2 regions of the Skermanella cutis genome follow, and region 2 is predicted to be linked to the other one. Evidence: predicted binding sites of a transcription regulator. Region 2 holds the regulator's gene; the other holds the start of a gene.

Region 1 (7,720 bases), 1.0 Mb from region 2:
GATCCAGACCTGCCTGCCCTTCGTCGAGCGGCACGTGGAGCTGGTGGCTCCCGAAGGGCTGATGCTGCTGGGCGGCACCTCGGCGAGCGCCCTGCTGAACCGCACCGACGGCATCATGAGGCTGCGCGGCCGCTGGTTCGAGTTCACCCCCTCGGCCGCCGCCAAGCCGATTCCCGTCCTGCCCACATATCACCCGGCCTTCCTGCTGCGCCAGCCGGCCATGAAGCGCGACGCCTGGCGCGACCTGTTGGCTTTCAAGAAGAAATTTCTGGTGACTTAAGGGATTGGAATCATTGGTCTGCCGGCCGCAGCCCCGGCCGGTTGACCGGGGTATGCAAGGTCCGGCCCGACATGGACGCTTGTGGGTCCGGAAAACATCCGGTATTTGTCCCTCATGTCCGGGAAGATTGTTAACGCAGGCTTAACCATTCGGTGCCTGCGCTCACACCTCCTCAGCGGTGCCTTCCTGTGCCTTGCCGTCCTGGTCCTGCTCCCTTTCCCGGGTGCCGGTCAGGCTTCAGCGCGCGACCGGGATACCGCTTACAAATCTGACGAGTCGTCGGCCCCCTGGTCGGTGGACGTTCCGGTCGTACCCAGCCGACAGAGCCGGGCCGCCACGCACGACTCGCAACTCACCGCGCAGGAGGCGGGGCGCTACCGCCGGATCTTCGAGCTTCAGGACTCCGGCGACTGGAACGCCGCCGACAAGCTGATCGGCGAGGTGACCGACATGCGCCTGATCGGGCATGTCGAGTACCAGCGGCTGATGCATCCCTCCTACAAGGCCGGCTATCACGAGCTTCGCGGCTGGCTGGAACGGTTCGCCGACCATCCCGGGGCCGACAGGGTCTACCAGCTGGCCTTGCGCCGCATGGCCCGGGGCGAGCGCAAGCCGCCGGCCCCGCGGGGCCAGGCGGCATCCCTGCCCGCCGGGCAGAACGGCGCCTACGCGTCGGATCGCGGGCTCCAGGCCGCCGCCCCGCGGCGGGGCCTCGCGGTCGAGGCACCGATCCAGGCCGCCAAGGTCGCGGCGGAAGGTCCCGTGCTACCCGCCGGCGCCGTGACCGTCGCAGCATCGGCCGCGGTGGCCGCCCCCCCGAAGCCGGAGCCGGCGTCCCCGTCGGCCGGCGGGCGAAGCTGGAGCGCCGGCATCGCGGCCTGGCGGATCGGCCAGAACGACAAGGCCGCCCGGCACTTCCAGGCGTTCGCCCAGGCCGAGTCGGCTTCGCCCTGGGACCGTTCCGCCGGCGCCTACTGGGCCGCCCGGGCGCACCAGCGCGCCCGCCGCGCCGACGAGGCCGCCAGGTGGCTGGCCGAGGCCGCCCGGCATCCCCGGACCTTCTATGGCCTGATCGCCCGGCAGGCCCTCGGAAACATCTCCGATGCCGGCCTGCGGGAGCCGATCCTGACGCGGCGCCATGTCCGCGTCCTGGCCGAGCATCCGGCCGGCCGGCGCGCCATAGCCCTGGTCCAGGCCGGCCGGCGCGAGAGCGCGGAGCAGGAGCTGCGCCGGATCGAGGCGCGCGGCAACAGGACGCTGGAGCAGGCGCTGGTCGCCCTGGCCGACATGGCCGGCATGCCGTCGCTCGCCATGCGGCTCGGCAGCGTGCTGACGGATTCGGACGGAACCGCCTACGACTCGGCGCTCTATCCCCTGCCCCCGTGGGAGCCGCGCGGCGGCTTCACCGTGGACCGGGCGCTGCTGTTCGCCCTGATGCGCCAGGAAAGCCGGTTCGAGCCGGATGCCCGGAGCGGCGCCGGGGCCAGGGGCCTGATGCAGCTGATGCCCAGCACCGCGAGCTACGTCGCCGGCAAGCTGACGCCCGATATCCTGGAGCTGACCCGGGGCAAGCCGGACCTGTACGAGCCGGAAGTCAACATGACCCTGGGCCAGCACTATGTGCGCTACCTGCTGGAGCAGAAGGGGATCGAGGACAACCTGATCCTGACCGTCGCGGCCTACAATGCCGGCCCCGGCAACCTCCAGCGCTGGCGGCGGCGCCTGTCCCAGGTCAAGGACCCGCTGCTGTTCATCGAGAGCCTGCCCGTCCGGGAGACGCGCACCTTCGTCGAGCAGGTGCTGACCAACTACTGGATCTACAGCCAGCGCCTGGGCCGGCCCTTGCCGTCCCTGGAGGCCATTGCGGCCGGCCGGTGGCCGGTTTATATGGCAGGGGACGGCGATGCTCCCGCGCCGAAGACAGTTCAGCAGGTGGCCACCGATGGCAAAGATTGACGAGTCCCGGCCCTTCCTCGCGGTCAACATCGCGGTCCTGACCGTGTCGGACACGCGGGTCGAGGCAGACGACAGGTCGGGCAACACCCTGGTGGAGCGCCTGACCGCCGACGGCCACCGCCTCGCCGCCCGCGCGATCGTCAAGGACGACATTCCCTCGATCATCGCCCAGGTCCAGGCCTGGATCGCCGATCCCGGCATCGACGTGGTGATCTCGACCGGCGGCACCGGCGTGACCGGACGCGACGTGACGCCGGAGGCGTTCCACGCGATCTACGACAAGGAGATCCCCGGCTTCGGCGAGCTGTTCCGCATGATCAGCTACGAGAAGGTCGGCACCTCCACGATCCAGAGCAGGGCGACCGGCGGCGTGACCGGCGGGACCTACCTGTTCGCCCTGCCCGGCTCGCCCAGCGCCTGCCGCGACGCCTGGGACGGCATCCTGAAGTTCCAGCTCGACAACCGGCACCGGCCCTGCAACCTGGTCGAGCTGATGCCCCGCCTGATGGAGCATGTGAAGCCCGCCGGTGCCTGAAGGACCCTTGCCTGACCGGCATCTCCCGGCCGCGCTCCGAAACCGCCTGGGGCTGGACGCCGATCCGCTGCCGCTGCCGCCCAAGGGTATGGCCCACGCCCATCTGCGCCTGCCGGGCGGCGTTCTGGCGCGGGTGCCGCGCTGGAGCCAGATCGGCCTCGATCCCGCCGCCAACCTGCGCCACCAGGCGGCCGCCTTCACCCGCGCCGCCCCCGGCGGCCACACGCCGCTCCTGGCAGGCGTCCTGGAACCCGGCGCGGACCTGCCCATGGGCGCCCTCCTGGTCGAGGAGATCGCCGGGCGCCCGCCGCACCTGCCCGACGACATGCCGGCCATCGCCCGCGCGCTGGCCTCCCTCCATGTCCTGTCGGCGGAACCGGCGGCCAACCCGATCCAGGCCACCATCCGGGTGATCGAGCGGCAGGCGCCCTGCTTCGCCCGCGCCGGGCTGGCGCGGGAGACCCTGGCCCACCTCGACGCCGAGCTGGAGTGGGTCCGCACCCTGCCGACGACCCCGGAGCCCCCGGTAGCTTTGGTCGGCACCGACACCCATCCCGGCAATTTCCTGATCGACGATCGGGGAAAGGCCTGGTTCGTGGACCTGGAGAAGGCGACCGACGGGCTTCCGGCAATCGACCTGGCCCACGCCAGCCTCTACACCTCGACCACCTGGGACCCCGATGTGGCCGCGGTCCTTTCCCGCGAGGACACCCGGCGTTTCTACGCCGCCTGGAGCGACGCCGTCCCGCCGGCCATGGCCGAGGCGGTGCGTCCCTGGTTCGGCATCGCCCGCCGCTTGGTCTGGCTGCGCACCCTGTCCTGGATGGCGCGCTGGAAGGTGGAAGGATCGGCCGCGTTCGGCGCCGGCATCGACCCGCGCACCGTCGCCCACGTGCGGGAGCGGATCGAAGACTTCTTCGACCCGGCGACGATCGCGCGGGTGCGGGATAGCCTTTGACCTGAGCGCTTCCCGGCACCGCCCGCCAATGCCTTGACCGGTTCGCCGTAGGTCGGCCTTCGCCCGCAGGGCGAACGCCGACACCCTGCATCAACGCTCCGGCCATGGTGTCGGCGTCGGCCTTCGGCCGAGGCCGACCTACGATGGAGCTGTTGAGGGGCCTGGAGGTCGTGTTCCAAAAAACGAGAATGCACCGTGTCAGGTCCCTGGACCTTCAGGGTCCACGGTGGCGCTGAGACGTAGACCAAGCGAGCGGATCACCTTCAACACGGTTGCGAACTCCGGATTGCCGCCCGGTGCCAGGGCTTTGTACAACCTCTGTCGCCCCAGCCCGGTGCGGCGCGCCATGTCCGTCATGCCTTTCGCCCGCGCGATATTGCCGAGCGCTGCCGCGACAAGTTCCGGATCGCCGTCCTCCAGGACAGCTTCCAGGTTTGCGGCGATGCGATCCTCGTTGGTGAGGCTGTCTACGATGTCCCATGGACGGGTTTCGGTCTTGGACATGCTCGATCCCTCAAAGCGTCCGGGCCAGACGAATAGCAGCCGCGATATCCAGATCCCGAGTACGCCTAGCGCCGCCGGCCGTTCCACTCGCCGCGCTGTGTTGCGCCATGGGCGCAACCTACGGCTCGATGCAGGGCGGAGGTGATGCGGGCCGAAGCTCGTAGGTTGCGCCCATGGCGCAACGCACTGGATCAGCCGTCCCGGGCCGATTGACCTGCTCGCGAACCGCTCTAGCCGTTACGGCGCCCCCAAGTCGCACAGGCTGTCGATCTCCTACAATCAAGTATCCGCAATGATGGTCCATGCCGACAGCCCTCAAAGCAGCGGCAATTGGTCCCCGGGCGCCGGCGGCGGCCTGAACAGCCCGCATTCCAGGTCCCAGCGCCGCCCATTCAGGCCCAGCCGCCGGCAGGCCAGCTTGAAGCGGCGGGACAGCAGTTCGGCGATCGGGCCGGTGCCGGTCATGCGGGTGCCGAACTCGGACTGGTAGAGGCCGCCGGCCCGCGCCTGCCGGATCAGGCTCAGCACGCGGTCGGCCCGGTCGGGAACGTGCTCGCGCAGCCATTCCTCGAACAGGTCCTTTATCTCCAGCGGCAGCCGCAGCAGGATATAGCTGCCGCCGGCGGCTCCCGCCTCCGCGCCGGCCTCCAGGATCGCTTCCAGCTCGTGGTCGTTGAGCCCCGGCACCATCGGGCTGGCGAGGACCGAGACAGGCACGCCCGCCGCCGTCAATTCCCGGATCGCCTCCAGCCGCCGGGGCGGCGTCGCGGCGCGCGGCTCCATCCGGCGGGCGAGGTCCCGGTCGAGCGTGGTGACCGACACGGCGACGCTCGCCAGCCGCTTCGCCGCCATCGGAGCCAGGATATCCAGGTCGCGGGTCACCAGCGCCGACTTGGTGATGATGCAGACCGGCTGGTTGAAGTCCCGGCAGACCTCCAGCACCGCGCGGGTGATCCGCTCCTCCCGCTCGATCGGCTGGTAAGGGTCGGTGTTGGCGCCGATCGCCAGCGGCCGGCAGACATAGGATTTCGCGCGCAGCTCCCGCGCCAGCAACTCGGCCGCGTCCCGCTTGCGGAACAGGCGCGTCTCGAAATCCAGCCCCGGCGACAGCCCCAGATAGGCGTGGGTCGGGCGGGCGAAGCAATAGATGCAGGCGTGCTCGCAGCCGCGATAGGGATTGACCGATTGTTCGAACGGGATGTCGGGCGAGCTGTTGCGGGCGATGACGCTGCGGGCGCGGTCGTCCAGGACGGTCGTCCGGACCGGCGGCGGATCCTCGCCGCCGTTCGCCGTCCAGCCGTCGTCCACCAGCACGCGCCGCTCGCGCTCGAAACGCGAACTCTCGTTGCTGATCGCCCCCCGCCCCTTGAGAGCCCTGCGCGTGATCTCGTCCATGAGGGCCAGGATAGACCGTCGCGAATAGAACGTAAAGAGAACACATTTCTCTTTGATCGAACGCCGGGGCGGTTCGGAGGTAGCCGGCTGAACCGAATCTTACCTGAACTGAGTAGCTTTCGCTCTGAGTGTTCTAGGGTTGATGTTCTAGGGCCGTTTGGGCGGTGTCGGGGCGGGCATCCCGCCTGCTAACCAGGAGGACAAATTTAGGTCAAAAGCGCAAAGGTCCACTGCTCATGATTTCGATCGTCATGCCGTCCTACAATTCCGCGGAATTCATCGAACAGGCTATCGAGAGCGTCAGGGCACAGACATTCCCCCATTTCGAACTGCTGGTCTGCGACGACGGCTCGACGGACGGCACCCTCGACATCGTCAGGCGCCTGATGGGCCAGGACGACCGGATCAGGCTTCTGCTGAACAACTGCCGCAACATCAGCCTGAACTGCAACATCGGGCTCCGGGAAGCCAGATACCCCTGGATCGCCCGGCTCGACGCGGACGACGTCATGCATCCGAACCGGCTGGAACTCCAGATGAAGGCGGCCGAACAGGATCCCTCGGTGGTCCTGTGGGGAAGCCATGCCCGGCTGGTGAACCGCAAGGGCAGACCCCTACGCACCCTGCGGACCGGACCGGCGACGCAGGAGGAGTTCGAGAGCAAGCGGGCGACCGGCGGCATGCTGGTGATCCAGGGGCCGACGGTGATGTTCCGCCGTGACCTGGCGCTGGAGATCGGCGGGTACGACCCGTTCTTCAATTCGGCCGAGGATCTCGAACTGCTGCACCGGCTGGTCGCGTTCGGCCCGGCCCGGGTTCTGCCGCTGGCGCTGACCGACTACCGCGTCCACGGCGGCAGCGTGACGTCGGGCAAGGCGGCCCACCAGATCCGCCTGATCCGGTACATCGAGGCCCGCAACCGCGCCGTCCTGGCCGGCTGCGCGATCTGCCCGCCGGTGGAGTTCATGCGCGCCCTGGACAGCGCACCGGCCCATGTCCGCCTGCTCGAATGGATCGACGGCATGGCCCGGCAGAACTACCGCAACGCCAGCATCCACAATGCCGAGAAGCGGACCTTCCGGGCCGTCCTGTGCCTGACCGCAGCCCTGTCCCTCAATCCCTTCTTCAGCCTGCCCCGCCTGGGCAAGCGGATCGGCCGAAGCTTGGCGGTCCGGTCCCGCGCCACCCTGCATTCCGCGGGGCGGCGGATTCTCGGGGCGGTCCATGCCGGCGGCAGCGGCGGCCCGGCGCACTGACACCGGCCTGTTTGACGGCGGCGTGCCGAGCCGCCGTCAATCCTACGCGAAGACACTTCCATGATCCTGGACATCCGGCAGTTCCCGACCGGGCAGCATTTCGACGCCGACCTGTGCATCGTAGGCGCCGGGGCCGCCGGCATCTCGATCGCGCGCGACATGCTCGGGCTTCCGATCAAGGTGCTGCTGCTGGAAAGCGGCGGCTTCGACTTCGACGCCGAGGTCGCGGCCCTGAACGAAGCCGACAACGCCGCCGACCTGAAGCTCGACCTGGAATCCTTCCGGGCCCGCCTGTTCGGGGGCACGACCAGCCTGTGGGGCGGCAATTGCGCCCCGCTCGACCCGATCGACTTCGCGCCGCGCCCTTGGGTGCCCTTCTCCGGCTGGCCGATCAAGCACGAGGAGATGCTGCCCTACTGGCAGCGCGCCCAACCCCTGTTCGAGCTGGGCGACCGCGGCTACGACGTGGACGAATGGGTCCTGGCCGAGCCGGACTTCGAGGTCGTCCGGCTGCCGCTCGATACCGGGCTCGTCCGCGAGAAGGTCTACCAGCGGAGCCCGCGGACCCAGTTCGGCCACCGCTACGGGGGCGAGCTGGAACCCGACTCCGCGAACGTGACCGTCATGCTCAACGGGACCGCGGTCGGGCTGCGGACCGACGACTCCGCCGGGACCGTCACCGGGCTCGAGGTCAGGACGCTGACCGGCCGCTCCCACACGATCTCGGCCCGCGCCGTCGTGCTCGCCGCCGGGATCGAGAACGCCCGCCTGCTCCTGCTGTCCAACGACAGGGAACCGGCGGGCCTGGGCAACCGGCACGACGCCGTCGGCCGCTA
Region 2 (7,720 bases):
TGGACGAGATGATAGCGCTGATCCGGCGGGCGCCCGATGCCGGCGTCGCGCGCGAGGAGATGGTGGCCCGCGAGTGGCCGGCCGGCGACGTCGCGCCGCTGATCGCCCTGATCGACGAGCCGGGCAGGGCGGTCAGCCCGCAGGGCACCTACCGCCTGTCGGAGGCCCAGGCCCGCGCTATCCTCGAACTGCGGCTGAATCGCCTGACCGGCCTGGAGCGGGACAAGATCGGCGCCGACCTGCGCGAGGTCACGGACCGGATCGCGTACTATCTCGAGGTCCTGGCGTCCCGCACGCTGCTGCTGGAGATCCTGCGGACCGAACTGCTGGAGATGAAGGAGCGGTTCGGCACTCCCCGCCGGACCACCCTGATGGAGCTGGAGTTCGAATCCGACATAGAGGACCTGATCCAGCGCGAGGACATGGTCGTCACGGTCAGCCACTCCGGCTACATCAAGCGGGTCCCGGTCTCGACCTACAGGGCGCAGAAGCGGGGCGGCAAGGGCCGCTCGGGCATGAGCATGAAGGCGGAGGATACGGTCCACGACCTGTTCGTCGCCAACACCCACACGCCCATGCTGTTCTTCTCCTCGCGCGGCATGGTCTACAAGCTGAAGGTCTGGCGCCTGCCGCTCGGCACGCCGCAGGCGCGCGGCAAGGCGCTGATCAACCTGCTGCCGCTGGTCGACGGCGAGACGATCTCCACCGTCATGCCCATGCCGGAGGACGAGGCGACCTGGGGCGACCTGTGCGTCTTCTTCGCCACCAGCAAGGGCAACGTCCGCCGCAACAAGCTGTCGGACTTCACCAACATCCGTGCCAACGGCCTGATCGCGATGAAGCTGGAGGAAGAGGGCGAGCGGCTGATCGCGGTGCGGACCGGTACCGTGGATCAGGACGTGCTGCTGGCGACGCGCGGCGGCAAGTGCATCCGGTTCCAGGTCGACGACATCCGGATCTTCAGCGGCCGGACCTCCACGGGTGTCCGCGGCATCCGGCTGGCCGACGGCGACGAGGTGATCGGCATGTCGATGCTGAACCATGTCGATGCCGACGCGGACGAGCGCGCCGCCTATCTGCGTCAGGCCAACGCCGAGCGCCGGGCGGCCGGCGAGGAGGCGTCGAGCGACGAGGCGCCCGATCCCGACGCGGAGGTCTCGACGAACATCGCCCTGTCGCCGGAGCGCTACGAGGAGATGCGGCGCAAGGAGGAGTTCATCCTCGCCGTCTCCGAGCGCGGATTCGGCAAGCGCACCTCCTCCTATGAGTACCGGGTCACCGGACGGGGCGGTCAGGGCATCTGGAATATCGAGATGAACGAGCGCAATGGTCCGGTCGTCGCCGCTTTCCCCGTCACGGATGACCATCAGGTCATGTTGGTGACCGATGGAGGGCAGATGATCCGGATGCCGATCCACGACGTCCGGATCGCGGGCCGCAAGACCCAGGGCGTTACCCTGTTCAGGGTAGCGCAGGGAGAGCGTGTCGTCTCGGTCGCGTGGCTGACCGAGGAGGCGGAAGCGGAGACCGCCGTGAACGGGGGCGACGATGCGTCGCCCGAGTGATCGGCAGAGAAACGATCGGTGCAGGGGGCGGCAGGTTGAAGGGCGCCCGGACGTGAAGGGAAGAAGCGGCAGATGAGCAAACGGATCGGCGTCTATCCCGGGACATTCGACCCGGTCACCAACGGCCATATGGACATCATCCAGCGCGCTTCCCGCGTCTTGGACCACCTGATCGTGGGCGTCGCCCGCAACGCGGGGAAAGGCCCGCTCTTCTCCACGGAGGAGCGGGTCGCGATGGTCGAGGAGGACGTCGCCGCCCTGAAGCCGAACGGCACCAAGATCGAGGTGAGGCCGTTCGACAGCCTGCTGATGAAGTTCGCGGTCGACATGAACGCCTCGGTCATCATCCGCGGCCTGCGGGCGGTTTCGGACTTCGAGTACGAGTTCCAGATGGCCGGCATGAATGCCCGCCTGAACCCCAAGGTCGAGACCGTCTTCCTGATGGCGTCCGATCGCCACCAGTTCATATCCTCGCGCTTCGTCAAGGAGATCGGCCGGCTCGGCGGCGACATCACGCACTTCGTCTCGCCCCGGGTCGCCGAACGGCTCACCGCGCGCTTCGCCCAGGATGAAGGCGACGCGGCCAAGCGCGTGCAGACTCTCAAGGTCTGACGCGCCCGCACCGGCGCCTCGGGGCGGATCAGGGTAAATGCGGGTTGACCGGAAGTGTCCCGGCCCCTATGTTCCGCCCCGACCCTGAGAGCGTGTAGCTCAGCCGGTAGAGCAACTGACTTTTAATCAGTAGGTCCTGGGTTCGAACCCCAGCGCGCTCACCAAAAAAGCCCCCGGAAACCAATGGTTTCCGGGGGCTTTTTGTTAGCCCGCATCAAGCTGCGCCAGGAGCGCTCCGGCCGGTACCGGCCAGTTGGTGAAGCAGCGCAGCACCGATCCGTCCAGGACACGCTCCAGCGACATGTCGCTGATCAGCCCGCTCGTGACGATGCAACGCTGGTACGTCCGGACCATGTGGCGCGCGCACAGGTACATCTTGGCTCGCGAGGCGGCGAAGGGGCGGATGTGGCGGCCTTCCGGCGACAGGCAGAATTCCGCCATGGCCGTGGGAACGCCCGGCCATTCCGGATCGAAGCAGTCGTCCAGGGCGATTACGCCCTGGACGGTGAGCAGGGGCGCGAAGTTGTTCAGGTCGTTCAGGACCGAGGGATGGTCATGGACGGCATCCAGGTGGAGGAAGCGGAGGCTGCCTCGCCCGACCATGTCCGGAGGTTCTTCCAGTTGCCGGAGGTCCGTGGCGACGCAGACCAGCCTGTTTCCGAGCTCCGGACAGCACCGAAGGATGTTCGCTTCGGCCACGGCTTGGGGAACTTCATGGAAGGCGTCGAAGCAGAACACGGTCTCGTCGGCGCGCGCCAGCAGGCCCAGCGCGACCGCGGACTTGCCCTTGTAGATCCCAAGCTCGCAGGTGTCGCCGCTAAATCCGCCTTGCTTCTGGATGAAGTCGATCAGCCAGAACAGCAATATATCGTGGTTGTAGAACCAGCCTTCGATCTGGTCCTCGACATGCTCCTGATAGATCCGGAAAAGTCGGGAGATTTCCATGAAGCGGTCCAGCCAGCATCGTCCGCCCGGACGGGCGTATCGCGGGCCAGACTACGGCGCATTCGTAAACGAAAAGGGCGGACCGGGGAGCCTCGCGAAGCTCCCCGGTCCGCCCCTCACGGCGGCGATCGCCGACTCGGCTTCAATAGCGCCGCAGCAGCCCCACGAGGCGGCCCTGGACGCGCACCCGGTCGGCGCCGAAGATGCGGGTCTCGAAGGCGGGGTTGGCCGGCTCTAGCGCCACGGTCTGGCCCTTGCGACGAAGGCGTTTCAAGGTCACCTCGTGCTCGTCGATCAGCGCCACGACGATCGTGCCGCTGTCGGCCATGTCGCACCGGTTGATGATGACCGTGTCGCCGTCCAGGATGCCGGCCTCGACCATGCTGTCGCCCGCGACTTCCAGCGCGTAGTGGTCCCCGGGCGGCAGCATCGTCGCCGGCACGTTGATCATCGCGCTGTTGTCGCGCAGCGCCTCGATCGGGGTACCGGCGGCGATCCGCCCGTAGAGCGGAAGCTGGATCGCCTCGGCCTCGGTGCTGGCCTCGCGCCCGGCCAGGGCGCCGGTGAAGTCGCCCTTGATCACGTTGGGCTGGAACTTCGGGCGATCGGGCGCGCGCTGCTGCGGGCGGGCCGACCCGGCTTCCGCCCCTTCCGGCAGCCGGAGCACCTCGAGCGCGCGGGCGCGGTGGGGCAGGCGGCGGATGAAGCCGCGCTCCTCCAGCCCGGTGATGAGCCGGTGGATACCCGATTTCGACTTCAATCCCAGGGCATCCTTCATCTCGTCGAACGAGGGCGAAACCCCGCCTTCGCCCAGCCGGTCGTTGATGAAGAGCAGAAGCTCGTATTGTTTACGTGTCAGCATCTACGCCCCCTGCGCGCGGGACCAACCGGTCCAGAACAAACCAAAAACATCAGTTTATGTTCTAGTTTGGTTCGCGAAAGGCGTCAAGCATTCGCTGAACAATTTTACCCTTGTCCTGCAGATCCGGTCACCTAGAGACTCAGGACTCCGCCGCCCAGGGGAAGAAATTCGACAGTGTCGCCGGCCGATGCGGCCGGTGCGAAGGGCGGGCGCACCACCAGGCAGTCGGCCCGGGCAAGCACCGTCAGCAGCGAACTGTCCTGCGATTCGAATGGGTTGGCGACCAGTTCGCCGTCCGGGCCGATACTCAGCGACGCCCGCAGATAATCTTCGCGCTGGTCGTTCTGCTTGACGGGCCGCCCCAGCACCGCCGTGCGGCGCGTTTCCTCCTCCGCCGGAAGCCCGAGCAGGCGGCGGAGCGCCGGCCTGAGGAACAGGACGGCGCAGACCTGACTCGACACCGGATTGCCGGGCAGCCCGAGGACGGGCACGTCGCCCAGCCGGCCGAACATCAGCGGTTTGCCCGGCCGCATGGCGATCTTGTAGAAATCCAGGTCCATGCCGCGGTCGCCCAGCACGCCGCGCACGAGATCGTATTCGCCCGCCGAGGCCCCGCCGGACGTCACCAGGATGTCGGCCCGTTCGGCACCCGTGACGAGTCGAGCCAGCGACTCCGGCGTATCCAGGGCGACGCCCAGATTGACCGGGACGCCGCCGCAGGCCGTGATCAGGCCGGCCAAGGCGAAGGCGTTCGAACTGACGATCTGGTCCGGCCCCAGGGGCTCCCCAGGGAGCACGATCTCGTCGCCCGTCGCCAGGATCGCGACCCGCGGGCGGCGGCGGACGCGGAGCCAGGGCCAATTCATCGCCGCGGCGAGTCCGACGTCCCGCGCCGTGAGCATGCGTCCGGCCGGTATGCCGACTTCGCCCCGCCGGAAGTCGATCCCCGCCAGCCGGACATGCCGGTGGCGGCCGACCGTCCGGAGGACGGTGACCGTGGCGCCGTCCGACTCGGTGTCTTCCTGCATGACGACGGCGTCGGCCCCGTCGGGCATCGGCGCGCCCGTGAAGATCCTGACCGCCTCTCCCGGTCCGACATGCCCCTTGAAGGCGTTCCCGGCCGGAGCCTCGCCGATGCGGCGCAGCTTCGCGGGGACCTGCGCCACGTCGGCGCAGCGCACCGCATAGCCGTCCATCGCCGACATGGAGACCGGCGGCTGGGTGAGCCGGGCGGTCACGTCCTCCGCCGTCACGCGGCCAAGCGCCTCGGTCAGTCCGACCAATTCGGCCGGCAGCGGCGACAGGGCGGCGAGGACGCGGGACCGGGCCTCGGCGACGGAGATCATCGAGGGGTCCCGTACTCGCCGCTCTTCCCGCCCGCCTTGTGGGCCAGCCGAACGTCGCCGATGGTCATGGCGCGGTCCACCGCCTTGCACATGTCGTAGACGGTGAGAGCCGCGACGGACACGGCCGTCAGGGCCTCCATCTCGACGCCGGTGCGTCCCTTCAGCTTGCAGGTCGCCGTGATGTCCACCGCGTTGCGGCCGGGATCGCAGGTCAGGTCGACCTTGGCCGAGGTCAGCGCCAGCGGATGACAGAGCGGGATCAGGTCGGGCGTCCGCTTGGCCGCCATGATCCCGGCGAGCCGCGCGACGGACAGCACGTCGCCCTTCTTCACCCCGCCGGACAGGATCAGGGCCAGGGTCTCCGCCGCCATGAAGACCGACCCGGTGGCGGTCGCCGTCCGTTCCGTCTCGTCCTTGTCGGAGACGTCGACCATCACGGCGCGTCCCTCGGCGTCGAAATGGGTGAAGCCGCCGGTCATGCGGCGGCCCGGCGGGTCAGCAGGGACCGAGTGGCCTCCGTCACATCGGACTGGCGCATCAGGCTCTCGCCGACCAGGAAGCAGCGTGCGCCGGCCCTGTCCATCCGCTCCAGGTCGTCCGGCCCGTATAGACCGCTCTCGCTGACCAGCAGGCGGTCCGCGGGAACCCGTGCCGCCAGTTCCTCCGTGACGGCAAGATCGACCGCCAACGTCTTGAGATTCCTGTTGTTGATACCGATCAGTTCACACGGAAGATGAAGAGCGCGGTCGAGTTCCTCGCCGTTGTGGACCTCCACCAGGACGTCCATGCCGTAGCGCGCCGCCACCTCGGCCAACTCGCGGGCCGTCGTGTCGTCGAGGGCGGCCATGATGAGCAGGATACAGTCGGCACCCAGCGCCCGGGCCTCAACCACCTGATAAGGATCCAGCATGAAGTCCTTGCGAAGACAGGGTAATTCGCAAGCTGCCCGGGCCTCCACCAGGAACGAATCCTGGCCTTGGAAATAGGGTATGTCAGTCAGGACGGACAAGCATGCGGCCCCGCCGGCCTGATAGGCATGGGCCAGCTCGGCGGGGTTGAAATCCTGTCGAATCAAACCTTTGCTGGGCGATGCTCGCTTGATTTCTGCGATCAGTCCATAGTCGCCCCCGGCCAGCTTCCGGCGCAGGGAGGCCGTGAAGCCCCGCGGCGGGCCGGCTTTCATCGCCGCGCGGTCGATTTCGGCGAAGCTGCGCTCGGCACGCCGCGCCGCCACGTGGGCGCGCTTGTCGGCACAGATGCGGGTGAGAACGTCGCTCATGCCGAGCCTCCGCTGTTGGTGATGGCGATCAGGCGGTCCAGTACGGTGCGTGCCCGGCCGCTGTCGATGGCGTCCCGGCCGAGGGCCACGGCTCCGCAGAGGTCCGGGGCCTTGCCGGCGACCAGCAGGGCCGCCGCGCTATTCAGCAGCACGATGTCGCGATAGGCTCCATGCGCGCCGGCGAGGACCGCGTTCAACGCCTCCGCGTTCGTCGCGGCGTCGCCGCCCTTCAGGTCGGACGGACTGGACAGCAGGAGTCCGGCCTGGGCCGGCTCGATGTCGAACCGGGTGACCACGCCGTCCTTCAGCTGCGCCACGTGGGAGGCGCCGGTGGTGGTCAGTTCGTCCAACCCGTCGGAGCCATGGACGACCCAGGCGGTTTCCGATCCCAGCCGGGCCAGGACCTGGGCGATCGGTTCCAGCCATTCCTTCGCGAAGACGCCGAGAAGCTGCCGCTTGGCGCCCGCCGGGTTCGACAGCGGACCCATCAGGTTGAAGATCGTCCGGGTGCCCAGCTCGACCCGCGTTCCCGCCACGTTGCGCATGGCCGTATGGTGGCGCGGCGCCATCAGGAAGCAGATGCCGATCTCGTCGAGCGCCCGCTGCACCAGCGCCATCTCGCACTCGATATCGACGCCCAGGGCGGTCAGCACGTCGGCGGCGCCGGACTTGCTCGAGGCCGCGCGGTTGCCGTGCTTGGCCACCGGAACGCCGCAGGACGCCACCACCAGGGCCGTCGCGGTCGAGATGTTGTAGGTGCCGGAAGCGTCGCCGCCCGTGCCGCAGGTGTCGATCGTGCCGGGAGGGGCCTTGATCGGCACCGCCTTCGCCCGCATGGTCCGGGCGGCGCCGGTGATCTCCTCCACCGTCTCCCCGCGCACCCGAAGCGCCATCAGGAAGCCGCCCATCTGGGCCGGCGTCGCGTTGCCCGACATGATGATGTCGAAGGCAAGCTCGGCCTCGGACTCGCCCAGGCGCCGGCCCGCGGCGACGCCGGCCAGGATCGCCTTCATGTCCGACATGTCCGCGGTCATGCCGCGCGCTCCGCCGGGGAGCCGGTCATCCGGACGAAGTTGGCCAGCAGCGCGTGCCCGTTCTCGGACGCGATGCT

The links. The regulator LexA, encoded in region 2, represses DNA repair genes until DNA is damaged. The targets are predictions, from matches to a motif close to ATGTTCTANTTTGGTTC.
Positions count from the first base shown of each region.
Region 1: IGS68_RS17330 (PA0069 family radical SAM protein) is a predicted target of LexA. The motif match lies at 5,656-5,672, and genes of this name have one in related genera.

Region 1 covers NZ_CP067420.1:3,674,688-3,682,407, forward strand. Annotated here, with positions in the region: gene IGS68_RS17305 (uracil-DNA glycosylase) at 1-280, shown strand, start outside; gene IGS68_RS17310 (lytic transglycosylase domain-containing protein) at 575-2,236, shown strand; gene moaB (molybdenum cofactor biosynthesis protein B) at 2,223-2,771, shown strand; gene IGS68_RS17320 (phosphotransferase) at 2,779-3,729, shown strand; gene IGS68_RS17325 (addiction module antidote protein) at 3,928-4,233, opposite strand; gene IGS68_RS17330 (PA0069 family radical SAM protein) at 4,549-5,628, opposite strand; gene IGS68_RS17335 (glycosyltransferase family 2 protein) at 5,865-6,884, shown strand; gene IGS68_RS17340 (GMC oxidoreductase) at 6,945-7,720, shown strand, end outside.
Region 2 covers NZ_CP067420.1:2,633,851-2,641,570, forward strand. Annotated here, with positions in the region: gene gyrA (DNA gyrase subunit A) at 1-1,565, shown strand, start outside; gene coaD (pantetheine-phosphate adenylyltransferase) at 1,638-2,177, shown strand; tRNA gene IGS68_RS12395 (tRNA-Lys) at 2,266-2,341, shown strand; gene IGS68_RS12400 (class I SAM-dependent methyltransferase) at 2,382-3,122, opposite strand; gene lexA (transcriptional repressor LexA) at 3,265-3,984, opposite strand; gene IGS68_RS12410 (molybdopterin molybdotransferase MoeA) at 4,116-5,330, opposite strand; gene moaC (cyclic pyranopterin monophosphate synthase MoaC) at 5,327-5,809, opposite strand; gene trpC (indole-3-glycerol phosphate synthase TrpC) at 5,806-6,609, opposite strand; gene trpD (anthranilate phosphoribosyltransferase) at 6,606-7,643, opposite strand; gene IGS68_RS12430 (anthranilate synthase component II) at 7,640-7,720, opposite strand, start outside.